Regions from separate parts of the Arthrobacter sp. UYEF3 genome, predicted to be linked through region 2. Evidence: predicted binding sites of a transcription regulator. Region 2 holds the regulator's gene; the other holds the start of a gene.

Region 1 (9,324 bases), on a different contig from region 2:
CAGCTTTAGCAAGACGGTCACCGACTTCGTCGGCTGCTACGACCAGGTCCTGAGCCCGCTGAAGTACAAGGCCTGGCTGGCGGCCGGGGAGCGCGTGGCGCGCCAGCTGTACACGCGGCGCACAGGCCAGCAGTTCTACTAAACGCCCGCTAACTGAAATGAGGAGGCCGGAATGAACAAACCACCCGACGGCCGCCGCGGGCAGCACCCGGACGGCCTGCCCCGGACCGAACCGATGTCGCCCTTGCAGGTGCGCCAGAACGCCGCCGCCAAGCGCATGCTGCGCAGGCTGGTCCAGGGCGAGAATCCGCCGACGGCGCCGCTGAGCATCGTTGACCGGCTGGCCGGGAGCCCCTACGCCAACCCGATGATCCAGGTCGGCGGGGTGGACACCTCCGCCCGCAAGACCATCGACTTCGCCCTGAAACTGGCCGAATCCATGTTCCGGTACGGTGCTGGCGCCCTCGAAGTGGAAACCAGCATCATCGCCATAACTGCCGCGCTGGGGTTGAAGTACATCGAGGTGGACATCACCAACCAGTCGGTGGCCATCAACTATGCACCCAGGGACCAGACCCCCATCTCGCTGTTGCGCGTGGTGCGGTCCTGGACCAACAACTACGCCGGTCTGGCCCAGGTCCACCAACTGGTCACGGATATCGTGGCCGGTGGAATGGGCCGCGAAGAAGCGGTGCGTCGGCTCGAAGACATTACGCACAGTTCGAAGCCGTTCCCGCGCTGGATGGTCACCGTGGCCTTCGGTGTGTTTTCCGCGGTCTTCGTCGGCGTGCTCGGCGGCGGCGTGGCTGCGTCCGGCATCGCGTTCCTCTCCAACCTGGTGATCAGCCTGCTGGCGCGGCAGCTGGGCCGCTGGCGCACCCCGGACTTCTTCATCACTGCGTCGTGTTCCTTCGTCGTGACCTTGATCGCGCTGCTGCTCTGGCGCTTCGGGAGCCCGGTGGGGATCCAGATAGCCCCGGCAATCGTGGTGGTGGGCGGGATCCTGCTGCTCCTGCCAACCGGGCGGTTGGTCTCGTCCGTGCAGGATGCAATCAACGGCTTCCCGGTCACTGCGGCCGGCCGGTTCCTGTCCACCATGCTGACCTTCGGAGCGCTCGTGTCCGGGATCGCGGTCGCCTTCGTCGTAGGGGCGATGACCGGGATGGAACCCATCGACGTCACCGAAACATTCCCGCCGAAGTATCCCTTGTGGGCGCTGGTCGCGCTGGTGGCGGTCGCTGTTGTCGCGATCGGCGTCACTGAGCAGACCTCGCCCAAGCTGTTACTGCCGACGGCGGCCGTCGGTGTCGTCGGCCATCTGGTCCTGGTCGGCGGCACGGCCGCCGGCGTCGGCCCGCGGTTCGCGCCGGCCCTCGCCGCCGTCGTCATCGGCTTGCTGGCCCGCGTGGTCGCCCTCCGGATGGGCGCTCCGCAGTTGGTTGTCGCCGTACCCGCGGCGCTCATCCTGCTGCCGGGCTTGACTATATTCCGTTCCATGTATGTATTGACCATCGAGGAATCCGAAATCCTGGCGGGCGCCGGCGGGATGCTCAACGCTGCGGCGATTGTGCTCGGGGTGGCGGCCGGCATCGTACTCGGCGATACCCTCGCGCGGCCGCTGACCCGGAGCCTGGCCAGCAACGAGCGGCGTCGGGCCCGGCGCCGCTAGCAGGTTCAGGCTGTTCCGGGACGAGTCCCGGGTCAGCCTGAACCTGCGCTGTTAGATCTTGCCTATCGGCAACTTCTTCTCGGCCTGGAAGTCGTCCTCCACCCGGCCCGTGGCCCAGTAACCGGACAGCGAGACCTGGCTGCGTTCAAGCCCCCGCTGGGTGTACAACACCTCGCGCAGGCCCTTCATATAGCCGCGCTCGCCATGCGCGAAGACGTGGACCCGTCCTTCAGGCCACGTGGCGGCTCCCACCGCGTCCGCCAGCAGTTGGGTGCTTCCGGCCGGAGCGCCGCGGCGCAGGAGCCAGCGCAGCTCTAGGCCCTCGGGCGCGTCGAGTTCGAGGATATCGGCGTCGCTGTCAACTTCCAGGAATGCTAGCCCGCAGGCGTCCCGGGGGAGTGCCTCAATGGCGGCGCTGATCGCCGGCAGAGCGGACTCGTCGCCCGCGAACAGGTGCCAGTCGGCCTCCGGATCCGGGTTGTAGCCCCCGCCAGGCCCGGTGAAGACGAGGGCGTCGCCAGCCTGGGCGGTGGCGGCCCACGGCCCGGCCAGGCCCTCATCGCCGTGGATCACGAAGTCGATGGCGAGCTCGCCGGCCGCTTCGTCAACCCATCTGACGGTGTAGGTGCGGGTGCAGGGCCACTGCTCCCGCGGGTGGGATTCCCGGATGGCCGCCAGGTCCAGCGGCTGCGGGTAGTCGACGCCCGGCTGCGGGAACACGATCTTGACGTAGCGGTCCACATAGGAGTTGTTGACGTAGGCGGCGAAGCCGGAGCCGCCGGCGATGATCCGGACCATGTGCGGCGAGAGATGCTCGCGGCGCAGGACTGTGAGGTTGGTCTGGGGCCGGGAGCGGCGGCCGGCCGTGGCGGCGGCAGGGGCAGAGGTCATGGAGCTAAGCCTAGCCAAGGACCCGGTCAGGGTAGTGCCGGCAGTTCCCAGTCCACCACGCCGCCGCCCTGGGCGGTGAGCAGCGCATTGACCCGGCTGAAGGGCCGGGAGCCGAAAAAGCCGCGCGCGGCCGAGAGGGGACTGGGGTGCGGGCTGGCGATCACTGCGGACGAGCCCAGCAGCGGGCGCACTCCCTCGGCGTCTTTGCCCCAGAGGACGGCCACGAGGGGCACGGGGCCGCCGTCGTCGCCGCGCCGGTCCGCGACGGCACGGATGGCGGCCGCCGTGACTGCCTCCCAGCCCTTTTTACGGTGCGAACCGGCAGTTCCGGCACGGACGCTGAGGACCCTGTTCAGCAGCAGCACTCCCTGCTCCGACCATCGGCCGAGGTCACCGTGCACCCGCGGCGGCAGACCCAGATCGGCGTCGAGCTCCTTGTAAATGTTAGCCAGGCTGCGCGGGATCGGCCGGGTCCAGCCGTCCACTGCGAAGGACAGCCCGACGGCGTGGCCCGGCGTCGGATACGGATCCTGGCCCACAATCAGCACCCGCACCCCGGCCAGCGGCTGGCGGAAGGCCCTCAGCAGCTTCGCCGGCGGCGGCAGTACCTCGTGGCCGTCGGCTGCCTCGGCGGCGAGGAACTCGAGAACTTCCCGTAACGGCCCCTGCACCGGCGCCAGCGCCGCGGCCCAGTCCGGCGCCATCAGCCCCTCCAGCGGCAGTCGGGCCAGCTCCGCGAAGCCGGCGGACCCGGGAGCCTCGGGTTCAAGCCGGAACAGCGCAGCTGGATCACCAGTGGGCTCAAACCCGGTGGGCTCAAGCGCAGCGGGATCACCAGCGGGATCAAACGCAGTGGGCTCAAACCCGGTCGGTTCAAACGCAGTGGGATCAAACGAAGTGGGCACGGTCCCATTCTTGCAGTTCGTCCCGGGACCGGCCCGGCCCCTCAAATGACAACGTTGTCGTTCGGCCGTAACATATGGGAGACCTACCGGAACGAGTCAAGGAGTGTGTCGTGGCCGAAGCAGCACCCGAGTACCGGCCGGCGGAACACGCCGACCCGATGCCGCCGTCGGCCGCCGAAGACTCGCCGTTGAGCAGCCGGGACCAGCAGATGCTCGCCCTGGAGCGGCAGTGGTGGAAGTACGCGGGCGCCAAGGAACAGGCCGTCCGGGAGCTCTTTGACCTTTCGGCCACGCACTATTACCAGATCCTCAACGCCCTGATCGATACCGAGGCGGCGCTGGCGCACGATCCCATGCTGGTCAAGAGATTGCGTAGACTACGTACGTCACGACAACGTGCCCGCACCGCACGCCGCCTGGGTTCAGACGCCTAAAACCGTGGGAAGCCGGGCCGCAAGGGGAATTCCGTGCGGATTCCGGCGGCGAGCTATCAGCCAGAAATCAGCAAGGACGTCGTTTTACCATGACCAAATACGCTCGGGATGAATTCGATCGGGTCCCGGAAACCTCTGCGCGCCAGGGTGTCCACCGGACAGTCTCCGCACCCCGCTCCCGCCGTCTGGGTCCGATTCTCGCCGCCGGGGCCGCGGCCCTCGCAATCGGCCTGGTTGCCTTCCTGCTGCTGCCCAAGCTCGGCTTCGGGTCTGTCGGCGGCGGCTCCGCTATGGCAGCGGACCAGGCCGGCAACCACGCCGCCGCATCGACGGCCCCCACCACTCCCGCGGCGGCCCCGACGCCGTCCGCCAGCGGTGAGCCAACCGGCAGCCTCGCCCCTGCGGGCTCAACGCCGTCCCCCACAGCGACGTCGACCGCCGTCGTGGACAAGACGCAACCGGTGGCCGTCTACAACGGAACCACGACGGCGGGCCTGGCCGGCCGCGTCGGAACGACTGTCACCTCTGCCGGGTGGGGCCTCGGGCCGCTCGGCAACTGGGCGGGCACACCGCAGCGGACCTCAGTGGTCTTCTACGACGGTCCGGCGCAGAAAGCCAACGCCGAAGCGCTGGGCTCCCTCCTCGGGATCGCTACGCTCGTGGATTCCGCGGACTTTAAGATGCCGCTCGTCGTCGTCCTGGGTCCAGGCTTCATTTAGGGAACGGATTTAAGGGACGGGACCGCCGCCGCGGGCCCGGTTACGCCTGAGTAACTTTCTGGAACGACCGGGGGCCCGGCCGCGCCGATCCGCACGCGTGTGGTTACAGTGGCAGCGGACTTCGTTCCGCAGGCCGCGGCGCGCAGCGAGGTGCGCCGTGAGCAAGCTAGCTGAAAGTGTGGAGAACATGGCATTGGGGACCGTCAAGTGGTTCAACGCAGACAAGGGCTACGGCTTCATAACCGTGGACGGCTCCGGGGCCGAAGTGTTCGTGCACTGGTCCGGAATTGCGGGCGAGGGCTACCGTGCCCTGGCCGAAGGCCAGCGTGTAGAGCTGGAAGTTGGCGAAGGCGAAAAGGGCCCGCAGGCCGAAAGCGTCCGGCCCGCCTAGTGTCGCTCTTCCCAGCGGACAATGTCCGCAAGAGCGTCAGCGGCCGACTAAATGCCCTGCGGTTCAGCCGTGGCGCTGCCGCAGGTATTGCCGCCGCGATGGTCCTCGGCGCCTGCGCGGGGCCCACCGGCAACGCCCGGGCGGACGTCGTAGAAGCAGGCGGCGACGGCATCCTGCGGATCGGCCTGATCCTGGACAACACCGGCAAACAAGGCTTCCTCAACGCGCCCCAGCTAGCAGCCGCCAGGCTCGCGGTCAAGGAAATCAACGCCGCCGGCGGCCACAAGGGAAAGCCTGTGGAACTGCTGCCGGAATCGATCGGCACTGATACCGCCGCCCAAGCCAAGGACCTCGTCGCCGCCAAGGCCGACGTGGTGATCGGACCCACCGACTCCAGCCGCGCCGCCGATGCCATTGACGTGCTCTCGCGCGCCAAGGTCGCGATCATTTCTCCGGCTAACACCGCGCCGGGGCTCAGCAAATTCAAGAGCGGCGGCTACTACTTCAGGACCGTCGCCGCCGACGTGGCGCAGGCTTCGGTCCTGGTCAAGCTTGCCAAGGACGGCGGCGCCAAGACCATTGCCGTCGTGCACGAGGAAGGCAGCTACGGCAAGGAGGTCTCCCTGGCCGTCTCCGAGGCCGCGAAGGCCGCCGGCCTGGGCACCGCCGTCGACGCTGAATTCAAGGCCGGTCAGGCGCAACAGGCGGCAGCAGCCGCCAAGGCGGTCTCCCCGGACGCCGTCATCCTGGTGGCCCGCGACGGCGCCCAGGGGGCCATCGCCGAGCTCAACAATGCGGGGCTGGCAGGGCGCAAACTCATCCTGAGCGACGGAGCGGTCAACCAGTACGGACAAGGCCTCGGCTCCAGGGCCCTGGACGGTGCCCGCGGGATTCTTCCCGGCATGTTCCCGTCGGCACACTTCCAGGCCGAACTCGTGGCCGTCGATCCCGGCCTAAAGGACATGGCGTTCGCGGCCGAGACCTACGACGCCGTCCTTCTAGCAGCGATCGCCGCCGCCGCGGCCGGCGACGATGCCGGGGCCTCCATCGCCGCCAAGCTGATCTCCGTCTCCGGCGGAACGACGGGTTCGTCCGGGCAGTCCTCCGGGGAGGCCCAGACCTGCCGGTCATACCAGGAATGTGTGGCCGCACTCCGCGCCGGCAAGCACCCCGACTACGACGGCCAGTCCGGACCGATCAATTTCGACAGCAACGGCGACGTCACCGCTGCCGGCTACATGGTCTACAGCTACGGCGCGGACAACAACGCCAAGATGACGGGCGCCGAAACGTCCCGCAGCGCCGGCTCCTGATCGCTCCTAGCGAAGAGCGGGCCGTGGTGGCGGCTTCTAGGGCAACCACTGCTTGCACTCTCCCCGGGGGAGTGCTAATTATTGAGTTAGCACTCCCGCGTATTGACTGCTAACACGACGCCCCGGTTCTGCCGTTGCGACGTGGCGGCGGGAAGACCGGGAGCGAAAGAAATACCTGGCTGGGGTGAGATCCCCGGTCCGGCGGCATACAGAGGCTGCCGGACAGGAATCGTCCGTCGCGGGCACCGCAACCAAGGTTCATTCTTAACGACTGTCCCGAAAGGACTATTGCCGTTATGGCCAAGATCATTGCATTTGATGAAGAGGCACGCCGCGGTCTTGAGCGGGGCCTGAACATCCTCGCCGACGCCGTCAAGGTCACCCTCGGCCCGCGTGGACGCAACGTCGTCCTCGAAAAGAAGTGGGGCGCCCCCACGATCACCAACGATGGTGTTTCCATCGCCAAGGAGATCGAGCTGGACGATCCTTACGAGAAGATCGGCGCCGAGCTGGTCAAGGAAGTTGCCAAGAAGACCGACGACGTCGCCGGCGACGGTACCACCACGGCCACCGTGCTGGCCCAGGCCCTCGTCAAGGAAGGCCTGCGCAACGTCGCGGCCGGCGCTGACCCGCTGTCGCTCAAGCGCGGCATCGAAAAGGCTGTCGAAGCGGTCACCCGCGAGCTCCTGGCGTCCGCCAAGGAAATCGAAACCAAGGAAGAGATCGCCGCCACCGCGTCCATCTCTGCCGGTGACAACGAAATTGGCGCCCTGATTGCCGAAGCCCTGGATAAGGTCGGCAAGGAAGGCGTCATCACCGTCGAGGAGTCGAACACCTTCGGCCTCGAGCTGGAACTGACCGAGGGCATGCGTTTCGACAAGGGCTACATTTCGGCCTACTTCGTCACCGACGCCGAGCGTCAGGAAACGGTCCTCGAGGACCCCTACATCCTGATCGTCAACTCCAAGATCTCCAACGTCAAGGAACTGGTTGCAGTCCTCGAAAAGGTCATGCAGTCTTCCAAGCCGCTGCTGATCATTGCCGAGGACATCGAGGGCGAGGCCCTGGCCACCCTGATCGTCAACAAGATCCGCGGCACCTTCAAGTCCGTCGCCGTCAAGGCCCCGGGCTTCGGTGACCGCCGCAAGGCCCAGCTCGCGGACATCGCCATCCTCACCGGTGGCCAGGTCATTTCCGAGGAAGTCGGCCTCAAGCTTGAGACCGCCGGCCTCGAACTCCTGGGCCGCGCCCGCAAGGTCACTGTGACCAAGGACGAGACCACCATTGTCGAGGGTGCAGGCGACGCCGACCAGATCGCCGGCCGCGTGTCCCAGATCCGCGCCGAGATCGAGAACTCCGATTCCGATTACGACCGCGAGAAGCTGCAGGAACGCCTGGCCAAACTGGCCGGCGGCGTTGCAGTCATCAAGGCCGGTGCCGCAACCGAGGTTGAGCTCAAGGAACGCAAGCACCGCATTGAGGACGCAGTCCGCAACGCCAAGGCTGCCGTCGAGGAGGGCATCGTCGCCGGCGGTGGCGTTGCCCTGATTCAGGCCGGTGCCAAGGCATTCGCTAACCTGCAGCTCGAAGGCGACGAAGCAACCGGCGCGAACATCGTCCGCGTTGCAATTGACGCACCGCTGAAGCAGATCGCCTTCAACGCCGGCCTTGAGCCCGGCGTCGTCGTGGACAAGGTCCGCGGCCTGCCCGCAGGCCACGGCCTGAACGCAGCCACCGGCGAGTACGTCGACCTGCTGGCCGCCGGCATCAACGACCCGGTCAAGGTCACCCGCTCTGCCCTGCAGAACGCGGCGTCCATCGCCGGCCTGTTCCTCACCACCGAGGCCGTTGTGGCCGACAAGCCCGAAAAGGGCGGCTCCCCGATGGGCGGCGGCGACGACATGGGCGGCATGGGCGGCATGGGCGGTTTCTAACCACCCGGCCACCCGGCCCTGAACGACCCGGTCTGGCAGTTTCAGTCAGCGTCGGCCCGTTCGACGACGGCGGTCCCACCTCTTGGTGGGGCCGCCGTCGGCGTTAAACTCCAAGCCGCCACCTCCGGCGGCGGATCCCGGGCATCCTGAGCTGGGGTGGCGGGCGTGGGGGCCGCGGCAGTCTGACAGGATGGTGCAGTGACGATTACTGCAGCGGCCGACGGTTCGGCTTTAGGAAATCCCGGTCCGGCCGGTTGGGCCTGGTACGTGAACGACGAGTGCTGGCATGCCGGTGGTTGGCCGCACGGGACCAACAACCAGGGCGAGCTGATGGCTGTCCTGGACCTATTCCGGGCCACGGCCCATGTCCCGGACGAGGCACTGCACATTCTGTGCGACAGCCAGTACGTCATCAATTCGGTGACGAAGTGGATGCCGGGCTGGAAGCGGAAGGGCTGGCGGAAGTCCGACGGCAAGCCGGTGCTCAATGTTGAGCTGCTCAAGGAAATCGACCAGGCGCTCAGCGGGCGCAGATACACCTTCGAATGGGTCCGCGGCCATGCCGGCCACGACCTCAACGAGGCAGCGGACGAGCGCGCCCGGGCCGCCGCGGGCGCTTACCAGCAGGGCGTGGCCCCCCGGCAGGGTCCGGGATTTGTCCGCGCCGGCGACGCAGCCGCCCAGGCCGCTCCGCCTCCGTACTCCCCGCAGATTGCTTCGTCGGCAGGCAATCGGGTCGCCCAGGCCGCCCCGCAGGCCGCCCGTGCCGGAATCCGGGAAATGGTCGGCGAACCCACCCTGTTTGGCGCATCAAGTCTCTTTGCCGAACCGGACCTCTTCAGCGAGCTGGAGGAAGAAACCCGTGCCGCAGGCCCGGAACAAGGCGCGGAGGCAATCGTGGAGGCCCTGGAACGTGAGCTCCTGCTCCCCGGGACCCGGGCCGACCTGGGCCGCACCGGCGTGCTGTTGCACCCGGATTTCACCGAGATCGGCAGTTCGGGACGGCTGTGGACTCGCGACGAGATGATGATGGAACTGGAGGACGCCCCCGGCGTCCCCGCTGAGTTG
Region 2 (9,324 bases):
CAGGGCATCGAGGCCCAGACCCTCGCCAACCTCTACCTGGCGATGGAAAACAACCTCACGATCATCCCGGTCCTGAACAAGATCGACCTGCCGGCCGCCCAGCCGGAGAAGTACGCCGAGGAACTGGCGAACCTGATCGGCGGCGACCCGGACGAGGTGCTGCGCGTCTCCGGCAAGACCGGCGCCGGCGTCGAGGTCCTGCTGGATAAGATCATCCGCGATCTCCCCGCCCCGGTGGGCGACCCTAACGCCCCCGCCCGGGCCATGATCTTCGACTCCGTCTATGACACCTACCGCGGCGTCGTCACCTACGTCCGCGTGGTCGACGGCATGCTGCACCCGCGGGAACGCATTCAGATGATGTCCACCCGCGCCACCCACGAACTGCTCGAAATCGGCGTGAGTTCCCCGGAACCCACCCCGTCCAAGGGCCTGGGTGTCGGCGAGGTGGGGTACCTGATCACCGGTGTTAAGGACGTGCGCCAGTCCAAGGTCGGCGACACGGTCACCAACCTGGCCAAGCCGGCCAGCAACTCGCTGCCGGGCTACGCGGATGCGAAACCGATGGTGTTCTCCGGCCTTTACCCGCTGGACGGCACGGACTACCCGGTGCTCCGCGACGCGTTGGAGAAGCTGATGCTCAACGACGCCGCACTGGTCTACGAGCCGGAAACGTCGGCCGCGTTGGGCTTCGGCTTCCGCGTCGGCTTCCTGGGCCTGCTGCACCTGGAAATCACCCGTGAGCGGCTCGAGCGCGAGTACAAGCTGGACCTGATCTCCACCGCCCCGAACGTTGAGTATGAGGTGACCCTGGAGGACAAGAAGATCGTCCACGTCACCAACCCCAGCGAATACCCTACCGGGAAGGTCGCCGAGGTCCGCGAACCGATGGTGTCCGCCACCATTCTGGCGCCCAACGAGTTTGTCGGCGCCATCATGGAGCTGTGCCAGACCCGCCGCGGTGTCATGGGCGGCATGGACTACCTCTCCGAGGACCGGGTGGAAATCCGCTACCGCCTGCCGCTGGCCGAAATCGTTTTCGACTTCTTCGACATCCTCAAGTCCAAGACGCGCGGCTACGGCTCGCTGGACTGGAAGGCCGACGGCGACCAGGTCGCCGATCTCGTCAAGGTGGACATCATGCTCCAGGGCGAACAGGTGGATGCCTTCAGCGCCATCACCCACCGCGACAAGGCCTACGCCTACGGCGTGATGATGACCGGCAAACTGCGTGAACTCATCCCGCGCCAGCAGTTCGAGGTACCGATCCAGGCCGCCATCGGCTCCCGGATCATCGCCCGCGAAAGCATCCGCGCCATCCGCAAGGACGTCCTCGCCAAGTGCTACGGCGGCGACATCACCCGTAAGCGCAAGCTGCTGGAAAAGCAGAAGGAAGGCAAGAAGCGCATGAAGATGGTCGGCCGCGTCGAGGTGCCGCAGGAGGCCTTCATCGCCGCCCTCACTACGGATGAGTCCAAGGACAAGGCCAAGAAGTAGCCATGCCAAGCGCTCTTCCCCTCGGTGATCCGGCGCCGTCGGACGGGCTCCTGCCCGGCCAGGCACTGCAGGGCGCCTCGGACCGGGCCTTCGGGCTCTACGTCCACATCCCGTTCTGCGCCGTGCGCTGCGGCTACTGCGACTTCAACACCTACACCGCGACGGAACTGGGCGGCGGTGCCTCACAGGACGCCTACGCCGGCACCGCCGTCGCCGAAGTAGACTTTGCCGGCCGGGTCCTGAAGGCGTCAGGCCTGCCCGAACGCCGGCTCGGCACGGTGTTCTTTGGCGGCGGGACGCCAACGCTCCTGCCGGCCGGGGACCTGGTCCGCATCCTGGCGGCCGCGATCGACGCCTGGGGCCTGGAACCGGGGGCCGAAGTCACCACCGAAGCCAACCCGGACTCCGTCACCCCCGAGTCCCTGCAGGTGCTGGCCGACGCCGGCTTCACCCGCGTGTCCTTCGGCATGCAGTCGGCCGTGCCGCACGTCCTCAGGGTCCTGGACCGTACCCACACGCCCAGCCGGGTGCCGCAGGTTGTCCAATGGGCGCGTGAGGCGGGCCTGGCCGTGAGCCTGGACCTGATCTACGGCACCCCCGGAGAGTCGCTGGAGGACTGGCGGTACTCGCTGGAGACGGCACTGTCCTACGCCCCGGACCACATCAGCGCGTACGCGCTGATCATCGAGGACGGCACCAAACTGGCGGCCCAGATCCGCCGCGGCGAAGTCCCGGGGATCGACGACGACGACCACGCCGCCAAGTACGAACTGGCCGACGAACTGATCTCCGCGGCGGGCTTGAGCTGGTACGAGGTCAGCAACTGGGCCCGCACACCGGAGCAGGCCTGCCGCCACAACCTGGCTTACTGGCGCGGGGACGACTGGTGGGGCATCGGCCCGGGCGCGCACTCGCACGTGGGCGGGGTGCGCTGGTGGAACGTCAAGCATCCGAGCGCCTACGCGGCCCGGCTGGGGTCAGGAGCCTCGCCCGCTGCCGGCCGTGAAACGCTCGACGCCGAAACCCGCAACGTCGAACGCGTCATGCTTGAGGCCCGGCTGGTCACCGGCCTGGCCATCCCGAGCCTGGGCGGTCTGGGGGACACCGGACGCCACGCCGTGGCCGGCCTGATCGCCGACGGGCTCGTGGAGCCGGCGGAGGCGTTCAAGAGCCGCCTGGTGCTCACGCTCAAAGGCCGGTTGCTGGCGGACGCTGTGGTCCGCCGGATCCTGCCGGACTAGCGCCCTGTCCGGTTGGCCGGACGAGGCTACTTGATCCAGCGGAGGTTGTAGTCGTAGCGGTACGGCTGGCCCCGGTTGACGTGGATGCCGGCGGCTACGGAGTAGCAGGCCAGTGCAATCCAGATGAGCGTGGCCAGCACCGCGAACAGGTTGCCTACCACCGGAACGAAGACCAACACGTTGGCGAGAACCGCGGCGATCGTGGGCGGCAGCGTGAAGTTCAGGGCTTCCTTCGACTCCTGTGCCGTGAACGGGCCGCGGTCTTTGAAGATCAGGTAGATCAACAGCGCGGGGATGCAGCCCAGGATGCCGCCAAAGTGCGCCAAGGTAGCCCATTGCCGGTCCTCCCGGGCCGTCAGCGGCAGGGCATTTGCGGGAACGCCGTGGTACGGCGACTGGCCGTGGCCAGCCTGATGGTCCGTGTATTCGCGTGCGTCTTCTGCCACGTGTCGTCCTTTGGATTGCGATGGAGCGTTGGTGCCGGTACGAGCCGCGGCCATAACAAAAGGCAGCGGCCGTCGTTTCAAGAATACTGGCACGGACGGTGAAACGAAGTACGGAGAGGGCTTTAGGGCACCGTGAGGAAGTCGATGACCTCTTCCACCCGGCCTAGGAGGGACGGCTCCAGGTCCGCGTAGCTGCGGACGGCGCCGAGGAGCTTCTGCCAGCCCAGGCCGATGTCCTCCTTCGTGCTGTGTGGCCAGCCAAACGCCGTCAGGATGCCGGTCTTCCAGTCAATGCCGCGCGGAATCACCGGCCACCGTTCGATCCCCAGGACGGCCGGTCGAATGGCTTGCCAGACATCAACATAGGGGTGCCCGACGATCAGCACGTTGCCGGCGGCACCGGGGGCGGCCATGACCGCGTCGGCGATCCGGGATTCCTTCGAGTCTGGCACGAGGTGGTCCACCAGCACGCCGAGGCGGCGGCCCGGGCCGGGCCCGAACTCCTTCACGGCGGCAGCGAGGTCGTCGATGCCATGCAGCGGCTCGACGACGATGCCCTCGACCCGGAGGTCGTCGCCCCAGACTCTTTCGACGAGTTCGGCGTCGTGCTTGCCTTCCACCCAGATCCGGCTGGCTTTGGCGACCTGGGCGCGCTGGCCGGCCACCCGGACCGATCCGGAGGCGGTGCGCGCTCCGCCGCCGGTGGCAGCGGCGGGTAGCCGCGGCGCGGGCGGCATCAACCGGACCGGCTGGCCGTCGAGCAGGAAGCCGAAGCCCAGCCGGAAGGAGCGGGACTTGCCCCGCCGGTCCTCAAGGGCCACCACGTGCATGCCGCCCGACTTCTCCACCCGGGTCACTGCGCCGACCCAGCCGGATTGAACATCTTCCAGCACCATGCCGCGTTCCACCGGAATTTCCGGCAACTGTGCCCTGCCGGGGGCGGAGAGCTCTTGCGGGCCCCAATTCTGGTATGACATCGGCTACACACTGCTTTGCACTCGGGAATTGCGGATATTTATACTGGAAAATTCTGGGGCCGGGAACGGCCGCGCGGCCCGCCGTGTGTCCGGAAACACCGGTCCGGCGGCCGGGCCCGCAGCGAATCCAATGCTAACAACGCGTGACTCATATTAGACTGGTTAGCACTTAGACATGTCGAGTGCTAACCGCGGTGTTTTCGGGCGCGGTGTTGTCGGGCCGGTTCGTCCCGCTCGCCCGGCACCCGGGACAGGATATCGGTCGATTGGAGGTGGAGCGTGAGCGAGCCACGGAAACTCGAAGTACTGCGCGCCATCGTCGAGGACTACGTTCATTCCCGTGAACCCGTAGGATCCAAGGCGCTGGTGGAGCGGCACCATCTGGGCGTCTCCAGCGCCACGATCCGCAATGACATGGCTGCACTGGAAGACGAGGGCCTGATTACGGCGCCGCACACCAGCGCGGGCCGGATCCCCACCGACAAGGGCTACCGCCTGTTCGTGGACCAGATTTCGGCCGTCAAACCGCTGTCTCCGGCGGAGCGCCGCGCCATCCAGGCCCTGCTGGAGGGTTCCGACGACCTTGACGATGTGCTGGACCGCACCGTGCGGCTGCTGGCGCAGCTGACCAACCAGGTCGCCGTCGTGCAGTATCCGCTCCGGAGCCGGGCCCGCGTCCGGCACATTGAGTTCGTGCTCCTGGCCCCCCGCAAGGTGCTGACGGTGCTGATTGTGGACAGCGGCAAAGTGGAGCAGCGGGTGATCGACGTCGGCCAGGACGTCGGTGACGATGCCCTCGCGGAACTACGGACCTTGTTCCTGGGCAGGCTTTCCGGCACCCCGCTGAGCCTGCTGGCGCAGTCGTTGCAGGCCGTGGCGGACAGCTGTCCGCCGGTTCGCCGCGGCGCCGCCCACGCCCTTGCCCGGGGACTCGAGTCGCTGGCCGCGAGCAGCAGGGAGGAACGGATGGTTATGGCGGGGACGGCCAACCTGGCCCGCTCCAACGTGGACTTCCCGCTGAGCATCGGGCCCGTCCTCGAGGCACTCGAGGAACAGGTGGTGATGCTGCGGCTGCTCAGTGACATGGCGCAGGATCCGCGCGGCGTCACTGTAAGCATCGGCCGGGAGAACCCGTATGACGGGCTTTCCGAAGCTTCAGTGGTGGCCACCGGCTACGGCCCGGACGCCACGGCCAAGGTCGGGGTGCTGGGACCCACCCGGATGGACTATCCCACCACCATGGCGGCCGTCCGCGCGGTGGCCCGGTACCTGTCAAGGATCCTCGGGCCCTAAAGGATCCGGCCCGGGCATCAAATCCCGGACACCAACCCCCAGACACCAGACTTCTTGCCGATTACCGGCAGCACAACCAGGAAGAGATACACATTTTGAGCAGCCACTACGACGTTCTTGGAGTCTCCCGCGAAGCGACGGGGGAAGAAATCAAGAAGGCCTACCGCAAGCTGGCGCGGACCCTGCACCCGGATGTGAACCCCGGCGACGACGCCTCCGACCGCTTCAAAGCGGTCACGCACGCCTATGAGGTGCTCTCCGACCCGCAGAAGCGCCGGGTCTACGACACCACGGGCAACGAGAACGGTAACGACAACGGCTTCGGCGGCGGGTACGCCGGCCAGGGCTTCGCCTTCCAGGACATCTTTGAGACGTTCTTCGGCGGCGCAGGGGGCCAGGGCGGTCCCGCGTCCCGCGTCCGGCGCGGCCAGGACGCCTTGATCAGCGTCCGGATCGAGCTCCGTGACGCCGTCTTCGGCGTCAACAAGAAGCTTGAAGTGGACACCGCTGTCACCTGCCCTACGTGTGAAGGCTCGTGCTGCCGCCCGGGAACCCACCCCGAACGATGCGACATCTGCGGCGGCAGCGGCCAGGTCCAGCGCGCCGTGCGCTCCATCCTCGGCCAGGTCATGACAACGGCACCCTGCGGCAGCTGCGAGGGCTTCGGCACCGTGATCAAGGACCCGTGCAACGAGTGCGCCGGCCAGGGCCGCATCCGCAGCCGACGCTCGCTCACCGTGAAGGTCCCAGCCGGCGTCGCCACCGGCACACGCATCCAGCTCTCCGGCCAGGGCGAGGCGGGACCTGCCGGCGGTCCGTCCGGCGACCTGTACGTGGAGATCCGGGTCAACAACGACGCCACCTACGTGCGGGAGGGTGACGACCTGCACGCCAGTCTCAACATCCCGATGACCGCGGCAGCGCTGGGAACTGAGCTGACCCTCGATACGTTCGACGGCCAACAGGAAATCGACGTCAAGGCGGGTACCCAGTCGGGCGAGATGATCACGCTCCGCGGCCTGGGCGTCACGCACCTGCGCGGCCACGGCCGCGGCGACCTCAAGGTCCACCTGCAGGTGGATACCCCGGCCAAGCTCGACGCCGCCCAGGAAGACCTGCTGCGGCAGCTGGCCAAACTCCGCGGCGAGCAGTACACCGAGGGGAAGCTGGCCGCCAGCGGCGGCGTCTTCGCGAAGCTGCGGGACCGGCTCGGTAACCTGTAGCGGTGAGTAACCCCGTCTTCTTCAGCCCGGCAGGAAGCCTGGCCCAGCAGGTCCCGGGCTCCACGTTCGTCCTCGAAGGCGCCGAAGCGCGCCACGCGGTGACCGTCAAGCGGCTGGCCGTCGGGGAGGCGGTCGACATCGCCGACGGCGCGGGCACGCGCATCACCGGCACCGTCACGGCCGTCGCGCCCCAGGAGCTGACGGTTCGGTGCAGCGGGGTCAGCACGGAGGCCCGGCCTGACGTCAGGCTGGTCCTCGTGCAGGCGCTGGCCAAGGGGGACCGCGACGAGCTCGGCGCCGAAACCGCCACGGAACTGGGGATCGACGCCGTCGTCCCCTGGCAGGCGGAGCGGTCAATCGTGCGGTGGAAGCCAGAACGTGCGGCGAAGGCGCACGCCAAATGGCAGTCGGTGGTGACGGCTGCCGCGAAGCAGGCGCGCCGCGCCTGGATCCCGGAGGTCCGCGCCGCCGTCGACGGAGCCGGCCTGCAGGCTGCCGTCGCTTCCGCGGAGCTGGCCGTGATCCTGCACGAAGACGCGGTGCGGCCGTTGCGCCAGGTGCTGGAAGCCTGGCACCAGGACCTCGACGCCGGGAGCCCCCGCGAGGTGCTGCTGATTGTGGGACCCGAGGGCGGCATCAGCCCCCGCGAGGTCACGAGGCTGTGCGACGCCGGAGCCGTGACCGCGCTGCTGGGCCGCCACGTGCTGCGCTCCTCCACCGCCGGACCCGCGGCCACCGTGCTGGCAAGCGACATACTGGGACGCTGGTAGGCGCCGACCGGGCAGCGCCGGGGCCGTCCGGCTTAGCGCACGGTGAAACCGCGGGTATCCACGTTCAGGTCCTCGACGTTGCTGCCGGCATCAAGCTGGGAAACCCGCGCCTCGTAACTCCCGGGTCCCAGTTTCAGAGCAATGTTGAAGAGGCCGCTCTGCGCGGCGTCGGCTGTGGTGGTGCCGTTCAGGTAGGGGCTCTTGGCATTGCCATCCACCCGCAGGATCTCCCAGCGCAGCTTGCCGCCCGGGTTTGTGGAGCGGCCGGAAATTTTCACTGTGCCGCCCGGAAGCTGAGCGCCCTCCTGCGGATCGATGATCCAGACGGGCGCCACCATCCCGGTGCTGCGCGACGTCGGGGAGCCGAGCCGGACCCGGTTGAAGGCGACATAGTCGGTATGTCCGTCGACGAGGATCACCACCTGGATCTGCTGGCCGGTATCGGTCAGGCCGGCGCTGGCAGCGGCCGCGGTGGCGGTGTAAACAAGCTGCTGGATCGCGCGTTCGGCCATGTCGGCGTCGAGGTTGCTGTTGAACGCGTCGGCGGAAACGTCCACCGTGATGACATTCTTGCCGGAAATCGACGTGGCCAGCTTCTTCGGGTTCTGCCACGGGGTAAAGAAATCAGGATCCAGCGGCTTCTGGGACATCATCACCCGCAAGGCCCGGGTCACCGGGTTGTCCTGGTCGGACGCGTCCCGGAATTCGCGGTACAGGAAGACATTGTTGTTGCTGCGCCCGATCCAGTACACCGGAGCCTTGTTGGAAGCCTGCGCGGACTCCAGCGGCGCACTGGTGACGGCACTGCCGGCGGCCGGGCCCGGCACCGTCCGGGAGGGCGTATCCGAATTGGTGATGCCAGGCTGGGGGGTGGCAACGCAACCGGACAGCGCCAAGGCAGCGGGCAACACCAGCAGCAGGGCCCCGCGAAACGCTCGCCGGCCCACTTCCGCCCTGTCCACTACACGCTGGCTGATTGCCGATATCCCTTCGCTGTGCCGGTGACCTCCACGCGCACGCTTCCCCCGTACCAGGGATAGCCGCGGCCCGCGGATGGTCCAATCCAGCATTACACAAGGCACAGGGGCTCCGGACGGCATTCCGCGGCAGCCCGGCGAACTGCAACGTGAACGATATGAGGACGATATGAAGTTGATACCTAACACCCCGGCGGCGGCCGCACGGCCCCGGCGCAAGGCTGCGCTGGCGTAAGATGGGAAGACCATTTCCCAACTGGAGGGGACCAGAAGCCCGCGGGCTACCACCATGACTGAAGCAGCCAACGGCAAGGCCCGGATCAGCCCGGGCGGGCGCACCGCAGCGGATTTTCCGCACTCCCTCCCAGGTCAGCGGACGGAGGTGGTCCTGTTCGACAACTCCGACCAGATGGTGCAGACCCTGGGCAGCCACGACGAGGCCCTGCGCTTCATCGAAAGCCAGTTTCCCGCCGTCGACTTCCACGTCCGCGGCAACGAGCTCTCCATCAGCGGCCCGGCCGCCGAAGTGCCGAGAATCATGCGGCTGCTTAACGAGGTCCGCGGCCTGGTGGCCAGGGGCACCGTCATCACCCCCTCCGTGCTGCAACAGCTCGTCTCGCTCTTGCGCACCCAGACGCTGCAGAACCCGGTGGACGTGCTGACCACTAACATCCTTTCCAGCCGCGGGAAGACCATCAGGCCCAAGACCCTGAACCAGAAGAATTATGTGGACGCAATCGACACGAACACGGTGATTTTCGGGATCGGCCCGGCCGGCACCGGCAAGACCTACCTGGCCATGGCCAAGGCCGTCCAGGCGCTGCAGCAAAAGGAAGTCAGCCGGATCATCCTGACCCGGCCCGCGGTCGAGGCGGGGGAGCGGCTCGGCTTCCTGCCCGG

The links. Region 2 encodes HrcA, which represses chaperone genes, less so after heat shock. Its sites were predicted from a motif close to TTNGCACTCGNNNNNNNCGAGTGCNAA; they were not measured.
Region 1: a site for HrcA is predicted at 6,409-6,435, ahead of groL (chaperonin GroEL). Genes of this name have one in related genera too.

What each region holds. Positions count from the first base shown of each region.
Region 1 covers NZ_JBEPNK010000002.1:75,765-85,088, forward strand. The annotation lists gene ABIB14_RS01805 (lipid II:glycine glycyltransferase FemX) at 1-142, shown strand, start outside; gene ABIB14_RS01810 (threonine/serine exporter family protein) at 173-1,669, shown strand; gene ABIB14_RS01815 (siderophore-interacting protein) at 1,721-2,560, opposite strand; gene ABIB14_RS01820 (uracil-DNA glycosylase) at 2,587-3,339, opposite strand; gene ABIB14_RS01825 (DUF3263 domain-containing protein) at 3,576-3,899, shown strand; gene ABIB14_RS01830 (LytR C-terminal domain-containing protein) at 3,989-4,618, shown strand; gene ABIB14_RS01835 (cold-shock protein) at 4,806-5,009, shown strand; gene ABIB14_RS01840 (ABC transporter substrate-binding protein) at 5,108-6,322, shown strand; gene groL (chaperonin GroEL) at 6,619-8,256, shown strand; gene ABIB14_RS01850 (RNase H family protein) at 8,455-9,324, shown strand, end outside.
Region 2 covers NZ_JBEPNK010000017.1:20,222-29,545, forward strand. The annotation lists gene lepA (translation elongation factor 4) at 1-1,497, shown strand, start outside; gene hemW (radical SAM family heme chaperone HemW) at 1,500-2,738, shown strand; gene ABIB14_RS12595 (DUF4870 domain-containing protein) at 2,765-3,184, opposite strand; gene ABIB14_RS12600 (DUF3097 domain-containing protein) at 3,307-4,161, opposite strand; gene hrcA (heat-inducible transcriptional repressor HrcA) at 4,441-5,454, shown strand; gene dnaJ (molecular chaperone DnaJ) at 5,550-6,677, shown strand; gene ABIB14_RS12615 (16S rRNA (uracil(1498)-N(3))-methyltransferase) at 6,680-7,447, shown strand; gene ABIB14_RS12620 (GerMN domain-containing protein) at 7,480-8,409, opposite strand; gene ABIB14_RS12625 (PhoH family protein) at 8,714-9,324, shown strand, end outside.